One region of the Savagea faecisuis genome, then DNA from elsewhere that is predicted to be linked to it. Evidence: riboswitches for the same ligand, from Rfam matches in the RefSeq annotation. Region 1 holds a riboswitch; the other holds the start of a gene.
What was found. Region 1 has a riboswitch for S-adenosylmethionine ahead of ACFQ0V_RS07085 (hypothetical protein). Riboswitches for the same ligand answer to the same signal wherever they lie in the genome.
Positions count from the first base shown of each region.

Region 1 (7,904 bases):
CGTTCAACCGCTGAAGAAGGGACGATTGAATATCGATTTAAATAAAAAAATGGTAGTCGAAAATCGACATACCATTTTTTTATTATAGACTTCCAACGAGGTCGATAATTGTAGCAATTACAAAGATACTCGAGAAACCGAGGAAAGCTACTACGAAACCGACAGCTGAGTCGTTGAAGTCATTGCGTTTACATTGAACGTCTTTTTCAAATTCATTCATTGCTACACCTCCTAGTTACTTCTCTAATTATAGATGATTCAATTTGAAAAAGCTAGAGCAACTGAATAAATGAAACAGAACTCGAAATTTTGACACAATTCACTATGGAAAGAAATAAAGATACCTCTTCAAAGTCGAAAAGCCATCATGTATACTACTAGAAGAAGTGAGGAGGATGACAATGGCTCAAAAGGTTTGGCAAGCGATCGATAAAGGAGAGCTAGCGTCAATCTATTTAATCGTCGGGGAAGAACAGATGACACATGATGAGACGATTCGTCGTATCGAAAAAAAAATGCGCGAAAAGGGCGAACTCGAAAAGTTTACGTATGATTTGGAACAAGTTCCTGTTGAAGCGGTAGTCGAAGAGGCAGATACCGTTCCTTTTTTTTCGGATTATAAACTCATCATTGCAAAAAATGCAGCGTTTTTAAAAGCTGAACAGAAAAGTAGGGAAAAAATAGAACATCGTTTAGGCGATTTAGAAAAATGGTTAGCGAACCCTTCACCGACAGCAATCACGATTTTCACCGCACCGTATGAAAAAGTGGATAATCGTAAAAAAATTACAAAATTAATGAAAGAAAAAGCGACACTTGTAGAAGCTGAACGATTATCAGCGCAAGATTTAGTCGCTACATTACTTTCTTATGCGAGCAAAGAAAATGTGCGTCTTCAGAAAGAAGTGGCAGAATTTTTCGTAGCGCGCGTAGGAGAAAACTTGACATTATTACATCAAGAGTTGATGAAGCTAGCAACGACAGTAGGAGAAGGCGGGGAGATTACAGAAGAGCTCATCCGTCAATTTGTGACGCGTACGCCAGAAATGGATGTCTTTACGTTAACGAATGCATTCGTGCAGCGCAATGTGAGTGAAGCGATTCGCATATACAGAGATTTATTAGCGAACGGAGAAGAACCGATTATGTTGACAGCCCTCATTGCAGGGCAAATTCGTCTCATGCTCAACGTATCGACATTGCAAAGAAAAGGACTGGAACAGCAAAGTATCGCACAGCAGTTAAAAGTGCATCCGTTCCGTGTGAAGCTCGTCATGCAAAATCGGCAAAAACCGACAGAAGAACAATTATTTCAAGCATTGGATGCCATTGCGACGGTCGACTATCAGTTAAAGACTTCGTCGATGAACCGCGAACAAATTATTGAACTATTTTTAATGAAAGCATAAAAAAAGCAATTTGTGTCGAAAATCGACCAAATTGCTTTTTTATTATGCTTTTTTCATGAGACGTGATTTTTGACGAGCTGCAGTGTTTTTATGGATTAAACCTTTAACTGCTGCTTTGTCTAAACGTTTAACAGCGTCTTGTAAAAGAGCTGTAGCGTTTTCGTCTTTCGCTTCGAGAGCAGTTTCCGCTTTGCGGATTGCTGTACGCATCGCTGCTTTATAGTTTGAGTTTTGAGCGTTCACTTTTTCGCTTTTACGAACGCGTTTGATCGCACCTTTAATGTTTGGCATGAATTTCACCTCCACTTGCTGGATAGAAGAGTCTTCCCTCTTAAAACATAATCCGGATATCTCTTTACAACAAGCATTATTTTAACAAATAAAAAAGGGCTTTGCAATGCTTAAGTGTAAAGAAAGTTCTCTTTACGCTAAAAATATATTTTTTCACACGGCTCCACTCGTTATTGAAGTGTGAAGCGTTCACTGTTATACTTACTTGTAGCATATTTAGGAGTGAACTGACGATGAATAATAGTGAAAGATTAAATCGCCAAAAAAATATTCGAAACTTTTCGATTATCGCCCATATTGACCACGGGAAATCGACATTAGCGGACCGTATTTTAGAAAAGACGGAAACGCTCACGAATCGTGAAATGAAAACACGTACGCTCGATTCAATGGAATTAGAACAAGAGCGTGGCATTACGATCAAATTGAATGCTGTACAATTATCGTACACGGCAAAAGATGGAGAAGAATACACTTTCCATTTGATTGATACACCAGGACACGTCGATTTTACATATGAAGTGTCACGAAGTTTAGCTGCGTGTGAAGGAGCCATTCTAGTAGTCGACGCGGCGCAAGGGATCGAAGCACAAACGTTGGCGAACGTTTATTTAGCGCTTGATAACGATTTAGAAATTTTGCCCGTCATCAACAAGATTGATTTACCTGCAGCAGACCCGGAGCGCGTGAAGCAAGAAGTGGAAGATGTTATCGGACTTGACGCATCGGAAGCGGTTCTTGCATCAGCGAAAGCAGGCATCGGAATTGAAGATATTTTAGAACAAGTTGTTGAAAAGGTTCCAGCCCCACAAGGCGACCCTGCCGCACCGTTAAAAGGCTTAATTTTCGACTCGCACTATGACCCGTATAAAGGGGTTATCGTATATTTACGAATCATCGACGGAACGGTGAAACCAGGAGATAAAATCCGCATGATGGCGACAGGCAAAGAGTTCGAAGTCGTTGAAACGGGGGTCTTCACACCGCATGCGACAAATCGCGATGAATTGACAGTAGGAGACGTCGGATATTTATCGGCGGCGATCAAAAATGTCGGAGATACACAAGTCGGGGATACTGTCACACATGTTGAAAACCCGACAGAAGAACCGCTAGACGGATACCGTCGTATGAATCCGATGGTCTTCTGTGGACTATATCCGATCGATACGTCAAAATATGTCGATTTGCGTGAAGCGCTAGAAAAATTAGAGTTAAACGACTCAGCATTAGAATATGAAGCGGAAACGTCACAAGCGCTCGGTTTTGGATATCGCTGTGGATTTTTAGGTTTGCTCCATATGGAAATTATTCAAGAGCGTATTGAGCGTGAATTCGGCATCGACCTCATTACGACAGCACCATCTGTTATTTACAATGTTGTCACAACAGACGGCGAACAATTGAAAGTCGATAACCCATCATTCATGCCAGAACAACAAAAAGTAGACTATGTGGAAGAACCATATGTGAAAGCATCGATTATGGTTCCAGAAACGTATGTCGGCGCTGTAATGGAACTTTGCCAACAAAAACGCGGAAACTTCATGACGATGGATTATTTAGATGCAACACGTGTCAACGTCATTTATGAATTACCGCTCGCAGAAATTGTTTACGACTTCTTCGATCAATTGAAATCACAAACGAAAGGGTACGCATCGTTAGACTATGAAATGATCGGATACAAACCTTCTAAACTTGTGAAGATGGATATTTTATTAAACGGGGAAAAAGTCGACGCATTGAGCTTCATCGTACACCGTGACTTCAGCTACGAGCGCGGAAAAGCAATCGTTGAAAAATTGCGCGAACTCATCCCACGTCAACAATTCGAAGTGCCTGTCCAAGCGGCAATCGGACAAAAAATCGTCGCACGCTCGACGATTAAATCCCTCGGTAAAAACGTCTTAGCAAAATGTTACGGTGGTGACATTTCACGTAAGCGTAAATTGTTAGAAAAACAAAAAGAAGGTAAGAAACGAATGAAACAAGTCGGTTCTGTCGAGATCCCTCAAGAAGCATTCATGGCTGTCTTGAAAATGGATGAAGATTAAATCGATGTTCCCCTCCGCATATTGCGTGAGGGGATTTTTTTGTTTGAATTTGTTCCCTCCAGAAAGACATTTTTTTATTTTCAAACAAAAACGCTTTACTATCAATGTTTCTTGTGTTTTGTAGGAAGACTACTCTTGACAAAGTATTCAAACTATTTTAAGATGTAGTTAATTAAATGAAATTCCTTATCAAGAGCAGGGGAGGAACTGGTCCTACGATCCTGCGGCAACCACCTATGAAAGGGAACGGTGCTAATTCCAGCAAGCTTAGCTTGAGAGATGAGGAAGAGTGCGCTGAAATACTATCAACCTCTCTTCCTACAACGGAAAGAGAGGTTTTTACTATGACAACATATGTAGAACAACGAGAAATTGAGACACGAGTAGAAGAAATAGCAGAGCAGGTGGAACTCCTTAAAATTTATTTCGGAGCCTTTCGCACGGATATTTTATACGGTGACCATGCGAGCGCGTTTTGGAAAGCGTGGCAAACGCAAAAAGATGAATGGTTGGAAGTCGAGTTAGACGACGGTCAAATCCATTATTATAAACGCTCGACGATTCAACGTGTCGATTGTTTCGGTGCTGTAGCGAATGATTAAGTCGACACAATCACGTAAAGCCGACGTTCTTCTTTTTTATAAAGCGCGATCAAATGCTCATACCGGTCGTGTTGCAAATGTTCATACACATCGCCTACTTCCGCTTCGATCGTAAAGAACGTAGGAATTTGTGTTAAAACGGCATCGATATGAAAATTTGCATCTGTCACACCTTCCGCATCTAGCGTAGAAAATAAGGACGGAAACGAAACGTCTTCGTCATACGAGTAGACAGCGATTATTTGAAAGGGCGCTTTTTCGAAATGAACGATTTGCTCGGTCGTATAATTTTTAGGTAAATGGACATTGAAGCGCCTCTCGTATTCTGGGAATGGAGAACGCGTCGTATTGAAATAAAATAGCAGTCCAATCAATGTTAAAACAGTAAGTAATCCTATACTTTTTTTCAAGGAACATACTCCTTTCAATCGATGATGTTCGTTAAGTTGTGAACTGAATTTCGTACACTTTTCACATTTCTCCTTTAAGATTCGTGTAATTGAACAATATTGGAGGAGTTGGATGAGAAAACGATTATTCGTGCTCTGTTTTGTAGCACTATTGACATTAGTAGGCTGTTCAAATGAATCGGCTTCAGAAGAAAGTGTAGACGTCGAACCAATTACGACGATCGAGCAATACAATCGCATGACTGAACAACAACTCGTCGATGCATTAGGAGAACCATTACAGAAAGAAGAGGTCGCTTGGACGACACCTTCGAACGGTCAACAAATTACATTGCATCAATGGAATTACGAATTAGATACGATTCCGGTGACTTTTTTCATCGTGGATGATGAAGTCGTTCGTTTAAACTATTATATCGCACAATGGGACGAAACATTACAAGCAAATGATGCGGAACAACTTATGGCGTATTTATCAGTTGAGCCAGAAGGAGAAGAATACCGCATCCGTGTTGATAATGAAAAAAATATGCAAATCGCATGGCCAAAGCCAACGATTGACGAAATTTATGCAAAACATCAACGTGGTGACATTCAAGAGATTCGAATTACGTACGATATGACACCATTTTAATTTGTACAAATATTAAAAATCGACTACAATTAAAGAACGAAATGTGAAAAGAGGGCGCTTCTTGCCCTCTTTTTTGCATGGATTGGAGGGATGGACATGAGAGGATTGTATATTCATATCCCATTTTGTCATCAAATTTGTTTTTATTGTGATTTTAATAAAGTATTTTATGCGAACCAACCGGTCGATGCATATATTGAAGCGCTCGGTGTAGAATTGCAGCAATATGCGAAGTATGCGGGGGAACTCGAGACGGTATTTATCGGAGGAGGAACGCCTACCGCTTTAACGGTTGAACAATTGGACCGGCTACTCACATTGATTGAGCGTGTCGTCGATCCAAAGACGTTGCGCGAATATACGATTGAAGCGAATCCGGATGAATTGACGCGTGAAAAATTACAATTATTATACGCGCGTGGTGTGCATCGTTTAAGTATCGGTGTGCAAAGTTTCAACGATGAATTATTGAAAAAAATCGGCCGGACACATAGCGCACATCACGTGGAAGAAGTGATTCAAACAGCGCGCGAAGTCGGTTTTGAAAACATAAGTATCGATTTAATTTATGCGCTGCCTGAACAGACGATGGACGACTGGAAAGAAACGGTTCGACGCGCTCTCGCCTTAGATCTTCCGCATTATTCTGCCTACAGCTTAATCATTGAACCGAAAACTCGTTTTTACAATTTAAAAAATAATGATCAATTAAAACTCGTCGATGCTTCAGTAGAAGGAGAAATGTTTACGTATGTGATGGAACAAATGGAGCGTGCCGGACGTATACAATATGAAGTGAGCAATTTCGCGCGTCCTGGAGCGGAATCGATTCACAATTTAATTTATTGGGAAAATGACGAATATGGAGGAGTCGGAGCGGGAGCGCATGGTTATCTCGACGGGGAACGCTATTCAAATATTGGACCGCTCACTCATTATTTAAAAGCGGTGGAAGCGGGAGAACGTCCTGTAAAAGATACGCATCAAGTAACTTTAGAGGAGCGTATGGAAGAAGAAATGTTTCTCGGTTTGCGTACGAGAAAAGGTGTCTCTTCTACACACTTCGAAAAGAAGTTCGGACAATCTTTACAAACGATTTACGGTTCTGTGCTCCAATTATTAATAGAAGATGGGTATATCGTCTATGAAGCAGAACATTATCGATTGACCGAAAAAGGTTTGTATAACGGAAATGATGTATTTGAACAGTTTTTACTCATGGAGTGAGCCTAATCGTTGACAGTCCTATATAGATTTGATAAATTAGAGTTAGTGTTAGCACTCTAACGAATCGAGTGCTAAAGGGAGTGATGAGCAATGTTGACAAATCGACAATTGTTAATTTTACAACTGACGGTGAATGATTTTATTGAATCAGCTCAACCTGTAGGCTCAAGGCAACTATCCAAAAAGCCAGAAGCTCCATTTAGTCCCGCGACCATTCGCAATGAAATGGCAGACTTAGAGGAATTGGGATTTTTAGAGAAGACACATACATCTTCTGGCCGAATCCCATCTGAAAAGGGGTATCGTTATTATGTCGATCACTTATTGAAGCCGGTAAAGCTCAATCGAGAAGATCAACATTACGTGCGCTCCGTCTTTGAAGAGACATTTAATGAATCGGAAGAATTAATTCGCAAATCAGCAACAATTTTATCGGAGTTGACGAATTATACTTCAGTTTTACTCGGACCAGACACATCTGCGCACACGATAAAGCAATTTGCGATCGTTCCTTTAAATGAGAGCAAAGCAGTGGCGATTATCGTAACAGATACTGGACAAGTGGAAAATCGTCTCTTTGACGTGCCGGTACATTTGCATGTAAACGATATTGAGAAGATGGTCAATATTTTAAACGATCGTCTCATCGGTACTCCGTTAAGTCAATTGCAGGCGAAACTCGCGACGGAAGTGTACACTTTACTTCGTGAACACATTCAAGAGGCTGATTCACTATTTCGTTCATTGAACCAGGCGATGGCGATTGAACAAGAAGAGCGATTGTTTTTCGCAGGTAAAATGAACATGATGAAACAACCTGAATTTCATGATTTAAACAAAGTGGAACTACTATTCAATTTAATGGATCAAAAGACACCCGCCGGAATTTTCTTTGATGACAAAGTGAATTTACCAGGTGTGCAAGTGCGAATCGGTTCCGAAAACGCGCACGATGCGATGGAAGATTGCAGCTTAATTAGCGCGACGTATGGAATTGGCGAAGCATTTGCAGGATCGATTGCGATTATCGGTCCGAAAAGAATGGATTACGGTCGGGTTATCTCTGTATTAGATGCAATGAGTATTTATTTATCAGAGCGTTTAACAGAGTTTGAACCGAATCGAAAAGAGTCGTAAGGAGGAGAATGACGTGCCAGAGAAAGAACAAGAGCAGGAGCTCGAAGAAGTAACGGCAGAACAAGAAGAAGCTCTTGAAGAAGAACAACTTGATGAGCAATTAGAAGAGTCGCAAGAAGAAGAAAAAGTTGAAGAAG
Region 1 covers NZ_JBHTJF010000022.1:455,172-463,075, forward strand. The annotation lists gene ACFQ0V_RS07060 (DNA internalization-related competence protein ComEC/Rec2) at 1-45, shown strand, start outside; gene ACFQ0V_RS07065 (YqzM family protein) at 83-220, opposite strand; gene holA (DNA polymerase III subunit delta) at 402-1,409, shown strand; gene rpsT (30S ribosomal protein S20) at 1,452-1,700, opposite strand; gene lepA (translation elongation factor 4) at 1,934-3,757, shown strand; SAM riboswitch class I at 3,941-4,043, shown strand; gene ACFQ0V_RS07085 (hypothetical protein) at 4,102-4,359, shown strand; gene ACFQ0V_RS07090 (hypothetical protein) at 4,356-4,769, opposite strand; gene ACFQ0V_RS07095 (hypothetical protein) at 4,882-5,403, shown strand; gene hemW (radical SAM family heme chaperone HemW) at 5,500-6,630, shown strand; gene hrcA (heat-inducible transcriptional repressor HrcA) at 6,721-7,767, shown strand; gene grpE (nucleotide exchange factor GrpE) at 7,781-7,904, shown strand, end outside.

Region 2 (7,904 bases), on a different contig from region 1:
TCTCCGTCGATGAGTAAGACGGGAACTTCCAACATATATTTTCGTTGAAGTTCATCGTCTTTCGCAATCGACACGACATCGAGTAACAAATCGACATCTTGACGAACGAGTTCAATCGATTGGATCGCTTCATCACAAAGCTCGCAATTGTCATTAATATATAATGTTAATTTTACCATGAACGACCTGCACCTCCTCCACCGCTTGAACCGCCGCCACCAAATCCACCGAAGCCACCGCCGCCTGAGCTACCTCCTGATCCTCCACCGAAACCTGTCGGGAAGAAAATCGGCGGGCCTCCGCCTCCGCTACGTCCTCTCGGTCCTTTTCCACCTTTGTTGCCACCGGAGGAAAGGAGTAACACGATAATGATGATGGCGATGATGACCCAAATGGAAATGCCTTCGTCTGAAGACTCGCTATCGTACTCACCATTCAATGTGTCGACGAGCACTTGCTCTCCATCTAATCCGTATTCAATCATAATTTCATTGTATACCGCTTTATACAATTGCAAAATCGCGGCGTCAATGTCCCCTTGTTGTAAATAAGGAATTGCAATTTCATCCAACATGCGCCCGACCTTTCCATCCGGTAAGGCGCCTTCCAATCCGTAACCGATTTCAAAGCGCAACTGCTTCGCTTCGCCTGTGTTCGGATTTTCCTCCGTCGTCATGACGAAAAGAACACCGTTGTCCTCTCCTTTTTGACCGAGGCCCATTTGTTGAAATGTATTATGCGCATAATCGACGACGAGATCATCGCCCGTATTCGGTTGAATGATGACCGCAAATTCTGCGCCCGTTTTTTGTTGGAGCGCAAAAGCGTAATCTGTTACTTGTTGTTTCGTCTCGGCAGAAAGTACACCGCTACGATCTTGCACAGCGTACTGTTGATGATTTAATGCTTGAACAGGTTGAACTTGAAAGAAAATCGTAAGCAGTGTGACGATGACGAACCACCGTCTCATCATTACTTAGCTCCGTTTCCAAAATCGACTGTCGGTGCTTGTTCCGCTCCTTTTTGCGCTTCGAAGTACGGACGTTTTTCGAATCCGAAAATTTTCGCCGCAATGTTAGAAGGGAAACGCTGCACTTTATTGTTGTACACTTGGACTGCTTCGTTATATTTACCACGTTCCACACTAATGCGATTTTCTGTTCCTGCGAGTTCATCCATTAACTGCGTAAAATGTGTATCACTTTTTAATTCTGGATAATTTTCAACGACGACGAGTAAGCGAGAAAGCGCGCTCGATAATTCATCGTTCGCTTCTAACTGTTCTGCCGTTGTCGATGCGCCGGCCATTTTAGAACGAGCGTCCGCAATATTCGTCATCACTTCTGTTTCATGTGATGCATAACCTTTCACCGTTTCGACTAAGTTCGGAATTAAATCCATACGGCGTTGTAATTTGTTGTCGATTTCACTTTTATGTTTATCGACAGATTCTGATAATGTGACGAGGTTGTTGTAAGGAGAGATTAATAAAACCGCACCTATCCCTAACACGACGAGGATCCCGATTAAAGGACCTAACCACTTTTTCATACATTCCACGACCTTTCTAATCTCGATAAATTGTACGACGCGTTACGCGACGTAGTAATAACCAAATGACAAATAATCCAATACCCTGCACGATAAAATACAAACCAAATGACAAGCTGACAACGAAGGCAACTGTCATTTTTGATAATAAGGAGGCAATCGCAAAGACGAAAATGATGACGCCTACCGCAAGTAACCAACCCCATCCTCTCACATCGCGCAAAGAGAATGCCGCGTACATTTGGATGAGCGATGATAAAAGTAACCAAATTGCAAAAATGTACACGAATGTTTGCTCCGCTAAATCAGGAACGAACAATGTAATTCCACCGACGACGAATGACAACAATCCATTTACGAGAAAGATAAAGGAAATGTTCCATATTTTTCGTTGTTCGACGAAAGAAATCATTTCGACTACTCCGTGAATGAGTAAAAGAATCCCGATCGATAATGTAAAGACACGCAATGATACCGTCGGATTGAAGACGATCCACACCCCGAACGCGACGAGCGCTAAACTAATTAAAAAGATGGAAATTGAATAAAATTTTCGCATACATCTCTTCCTTCCATTCATCTGTAAGACTACCTAATCTATTCCCACTTTGAATAGAAAAGAAACGTCTTTTCCTTTTCGATATACCAATATAGTTTATCACTTTTTACATAAAAAAGGTAATCATCCTCTAAAATAGAAAATGATTACCTCTTCTTTACGGTGCTGTTTCTGTTAAATACGTATAAATTTCATCATCTGACGGCGGATTGTGCAGTCCTGCGCGCACATGTAAATAATAGCGATATAAAATACTTTTTTCAGATAATCCGCTCGCCCCGACGATGCGCATCGCGAGATCGACGACTTCAATCGCATAATGTGTCGCTGTAATTTTCGCACTTGATAAAATACGTCTCACTTCTTCAAAAGAGCGTTCTTCGTCAAATAGTAGCGCGCCGTATGCGAGATGGCTCGTCGCTGTCGCTAAACGCCATTCGATTTCACCGAGCTTCTGTTGAATATGTGCCGCATCGATGATCGCTGTTTCTCGTCCTCTCGGAACGTACGCGCGAGCGAAGGCGAACGCTTCATCTCTCGCTGCTTGCGCAATACCGATATAACATGCGGGAATATGTAATAAACTCGCTGGTGAATTGCGCACCGCATGTGCGATATTGACATATTTAATGAAATGATGATCTTCTACGAAAACATCTTTTAAATATACATCGCTACTCGCCGTTCCTCTCATCGCTACACTATCCCAAGCAGATGTATCGATTGTGATGCTTTCAGAATTCGGTACGACGAAGAGCGCTTCTTCACCTTCACAGTTCGCACTAATAATAAAGAGATCAAGAGCTGGTGCTAATGTTGCGAACGATTTATGACCGTTAATGAGATAGCCCCCTTCTACTTTTTTCGCTGTCGTTTGTGGACCAGCATTGCGGGTCGGACTACCCGCTCCTCTTTCCGATAAGACGTAGTTGAGGAGCGCTCCTTTTTTCACTTCTTCGATTACATATCGCTTCGTCTTTTCTGGCCATGTTGTATCACGTAAAATCGCATACAATGTGCTCACATGCCAACCGATTGCGACCGCTGTCGGGCCATCTCCTGAAGCGACAATTTGCTGGTAATGAACGAGTTCACTTGCTGTTAAGCCTTGCCCTCCATCTGTAGTACATAGAGGAGACTTCGTATAACCAGCATCGATCAAGTTTTGAATGTTTTCTTTCGGAAATTGACCGAACACAGTATCTTTTTTTGCTCGTTCACGAAATATTGGGACAAATTGAAGTAGTTCTTCTTGTAACGTTACTGTCGTTGTCGTCATGTCGCTTCCTCCTTACACGAGTGCTTCTTTTTCTAATTGCACGCTATGGCCGTAGTGATTGTTTTGTAAACGTTGTTGCCCTTTACCGTAGTAATGTTCACGCAATGTTTCCCCTTCGTAATCTGTACGATAAATGCCACGCTTCTGCAATTCTGGCACGACCGTTTCGACAAAATCTTCTAAAGTAGACGGATTCACCGTTTGACGAATGTTAAAGCCGTCCGCATCGCCTTCTACTGAAATCTCTTCTAAACGAGCGGCGATTTGTTCCGGTGTACCGACAATCACTTCTGAACCTAATGAGAAACCGTGATATTGAATCGCTTCTCGAATCGTCCATTTATGATTCGGATCGGTCGACGTATAGTTGTTTAAGCGACTTTGAATCGCATTCGTTTCAATATTTTCAACGTAGCTATCGGGATCGAATTTTGAGAAGTCGATGCCTGAGTGACCGGATAAAAGAGCTGCTGCCCCGTCGTAATCGACATAACTGCGAAGTTCTTGGAATTTTTTCTGCGCCTCTTCTTCCGTTCCTCCAACGACTGTTACGACAGCTGGTATAATTTTCACATCTTGACGTGTGCGGCCGTATTTTTGAAGTTTCGGTTCTAATTGACGGATAAATTCACGCAATTCGGCTGTCGCATTTTTTTGATTTTGCGTATTCGTGAAAATGCCTTCCGCATGTTTTGCCGCAAATGACGTTCCTCGGTCAGACGCTCCTGCTTGGAATAATACCGGTGTGCGTTGTAAAGAAGGTTCTACTAAATGGACACCTGGTACTTTAAAGTATTTTCCTTCGTGATTGATCGGGTGTACTTTCGTTGAATCGATATATTTATTCGCTTCTGGATCGTTTAAGAGTGCGCCTTCTTCCCAACTTTTCTCCCACAATTTGTACACGACATCTAAATATTCTTCTGCACGGTCGTAACGCTCATCATGTGGAATCATGCCGTCTAAACCTAAGTTGATCGCTTCACTTTCTAAATAAGATGTGACGATATTCCATCCGATGCGGCCATTCGTTAAATGGTCGAGTGTCGAATATTGGCGAGCTAATTTATACGGTGGAATGTATGTCGCTGAACCTGTCAACGCAAACCCGAGTCGTTCCGTCGCATGAGCCATTGCCGAAATGATTAAAAATGGATCGTGTGCTGGGAACTGTACCGCTTGTTCGAGCGCTGCGCGGTTGCTTCCTTCGTAGACGTCGTACACGCCTGTCACATCCGCTAAAAACAATGCGTCAAACTTTCCTTTTTCCAATGTTTGCGCAAGCTTTACCCAGTAATCTGTCGAAGCGTGTGTACTTCCTTGGTGATCCGGATGTTTCCAAAGTCCAATTGCGTGTGGTGATACCGTATGTTGTGCGAAACCGTTTAAATGAATTTGTTTTTTAGTCATGTTTTCTTCCTCCTCATTGTAGGTGGAGAATGAAAGTCACTCTCCCTTATCTATCAAGCGATGCTTGCGGGATGGCGCACCGTGCGAATGCCGGTTGCGAGAAGTTCATCAGGCCCGTTCCTTCCCTTCGTTCTTCATAAGGTTTATTTTGCGTCGTAAGTATTTAATGCGTTAATGCTGTGAGCGTATGCACTCCCTGCATTTAAAGCGCTCGCTACGAAAATCGCTTCCGCTAATTCTTCTTTCGTCACGCCTGCTTTTTTCGCCCCGTTCGTATGAATATCGATGCAATAAGCACAAGCTGTAATGTGTGCGATCGCTACCGCAATCAATTCTTTTTCTTTTACAGAAAGGACACCTTCCGCTACCGCTTCGTTCGAAAACGCGACGAATGTTTTCAATGCATCTGGTGCGAGTTTGCCAAATTCATTCGTTTTGCTGAAGTATTCTTTTTTATACAATGTGTCTCCTTCTTCTCCATCGTATGAACGGAATGCGTTCGCCGCATGCGCAAATGCACTTCCCGCTTTCAATGCGCTCGCAACTAAGATTGCCTCCGCTAATTCTTCTTTCGTTGCACCTGCTTTTTTCGCTGCGCCTGTATGGATATCGATGCAGTATGCGCATCCTGTCGTCGTCGCACTCGCTACTGCAATGATTTCTTTTAATTTCGTCGATAATGCACCTTCTTGGAATACTGCTTGGTTCCATGCACCGAATGCTTTATTCGGTTGTTGTGCTAATTTCGCTAATTGTCCTAATTGTTGAATGCCTTCTTTTGCGTATAATGTTGTCATATTTACTCTCTCCTTTTTTGCTTTTCTTATATTAGTTAATTCCTATAGGTTTACTATGTTTAGAAGAAAGTGAAAACGATGATTTCCGTCTCTCTTTTAAATAAAGAAAAACCTCTCCCAGTAGGAAGAGGTTAGAATGACTGAATTCATCGTTCGTTCTCTTCCTCATCTTTCAAGCATATGCTTGCTGGAATTGGCACCATTGTACTCTCGTACTGGTTGCCGCAGGATCGTAGGACCAGATTCCTCCCCTGCTCTGGATAAGGAAAAACTATGTAGTTGAAAAGCTTAAATATAACTATACAAGATGCTTTTTTGAAAGTCAACACTTTTTATTAACTTTTCTGAATATTTCGTTTCGAGAGTATTTTCACAGGGTTCCAACTCGCTAGCGATAGGAGAAACAACGGACTATATTTTGAGCTTGATCTTCTCTTAGATAGATAAAGTACTTCAAACTAAAAAAATCTAAAATGACGGATGCTCATTTTAGATTTCTTGTCGTTATTGATTACGCCCCTACCAGGAGTCGAACCCGGATTTCAAGAACCGGAATCTTGCGTGTTATCCATTACACTATAGGGACAGACTTTTACTATTATAGCGAAATGAAAGGTATTTCGCAATGCCCATTCAAAAAAAGGAACGAGCGAGTCCCGTCCGACTCACTCGTTCAAATATTTAAATTTACTTGATTATGGAGGAATAAAACTTACTTACCGAACTGTGGAATTCGGTGGTTGCCGATTGCAACGTGTACGATCTTCTGCTCTGTGTAGAAGCCGAATCCGTAGTGTCCACCTTCGCGGCCGATACCTGAATCTTTACTTCCGCCGAATGGAGTACGTAAGTCACGTACGTTTTGAGCGTTCACCCAAATCATACCTGCTTCTAAAGCGTGTGCTACACGGTGTCCACGCTTGCCGTCGTTCGTCCAAACGTAACCTGCTAAACCGTATGCGATATCATTCGCAAGACGCACTGCTTCTTCTTCGTCTTTGAATGTCATCACAGCCATAACTGGGCCGAAGATTTCTTCTTGTGCTACGCGCATATCGTTCGTCGCATTTAACAATAATGTTGGCGCAACGAAGTTACCTTTTTTGTTCTCTTCAGAGATTTCAGATGTGAATACTTCACAGCCTTCTTCTTTTGCAATTTGTAAGTAGCTTACTACTTTATCGTAGTGCTCTTTATGAATTAATGGACCGACTTGTGTGTTGTAGTCAAGTGGGTTACCTAAGTTAATGTTAAGAACACGCTCTTTCAATGCTTCGATGAAGCGATCTTTAATGCCTTCTTGTAAGAAGAGACGTGAGTTCGCTGTACAACGCTCACCGTTGAACGAGAAGATTCCCCAAATACATGCGTCTAATGCACGATCGAAGTCCGCATCGTCAAATACGATAATTGGTGATTTACCACCGAGTTCCATTGAAACTGCTTTTAACGTATCCGCACTGTTTTTAATAATTGTTGAACCTGTCGTCGTTTCACCTGTGAATGAAATTAATTGTACATCAGGGTGCTTAACGAGTGCGTCACCTGCTGTTTCACCGAAACCGTGAACAACGTTGAACACACCTGCTGGAATACCTGAACGATCGATTACTTCTGCGAGTAAGTTCGCTGAAAGTGGTGAGAACTCAGCTGGTTTTAAAACAACTGTGTTACCTGTCGCAAGTGCTGGCGCAACTTTCCATGTTTCTAACATGAATGGTGCGTTCCAAGGTGTAATTAAACCTGCTACGCCGACTGGTGTATTTAATGTATAGTTGATGAACTCATCATCGACTTGGTACGCTTCGCCTACGAGACGAGCTTCTACCATACGTGCGTAGAAACGGAAGTTTTCTGATGCACGTGCAACCATGTTTGTCGTCTGGCTAATTGGAAGACCTGTGTCGAGTGATTCTAAATATGCGATACGCTCTACTTCTTCGTCGATCAAGTCAGCGATTTTGTAGATGTATTTCATACGTTCTTTTAATTTCATCGTTCTCCAAGGACCGTTATCGAAAGCTTCGCGTGCTGCTGCTACTGCCTTTTCGATATCTGCTTTATCCCCTTCTGCTACAACGTTCACTTGTTCGTTCGTGAATGGGTTGAAGTTTTCGAATGTTTTACCGCTTACGCTATCAACGAATTCCCCGTTGATATAAAGTTGAATATCTTCTTGTTTTTCGTGTTTCAATGCTTCTTTAGACATGAAACCACCCTTTCAATTTAAAATTTAAGTATATTTTATCACTAGCGTCGCATTAAAATAATTCAACGCAGCACTATAATCTGAATTATCTGTAATCTA
Region 2 covers NZ_JBHTJF010000025.1:8-7,911, reverse strand. The annotation lists gene ACFQ0V_RS08100 (glutaredoxin family protein) at 1-179, opposite strand, end outside; gene ACFQ0V_RS08095 (TPM domain-containing protein) at 173-973, opposite strand; gene ACFQ0V_RS08090 (LemA family protein) at 973-1,551, opposite strand; gene ACFQ0V_RS08085 (HdeD family acid-resistance protein) at 1,568-2,110, opposite strand; gene ACFQ0V_RS08080 (acyl-CoA dehydrogenase family protein) at 2,268-3,389, opposite strand; gene ACFQ0V_RS08075 (LLM class flavin-dependent oxidoreductase) at 3,402-4,799, opposite strand; SAM riboswitch class I at 4,843-4,942, opposite strand; gene ACFQ0V_RS08070 (carboxymuconolactone decarboxylase family protein) at 4,943-5,596, opposite strand; SAM riboswitch class I at 5,759-5,863, opposite strand; tRNA gene ACFQ0V_RS08065 (tRNA-Arg) at 6,111-6,182, opposite strand; gene hpaE (5-carboxymethyl-2-hydroxymuconate semialdehyde dehydrogenase) at 6,309-7,805, opposite strand.
Region 2: another riboswitch for S-adenosylmethionine. It lies ahead of ACFQ0V_RS08070 (carboxymuconolactone decarboxylase family protein); the one in region 1 lies ahead of ACFQ0V_RS07085 (hypothetical protein).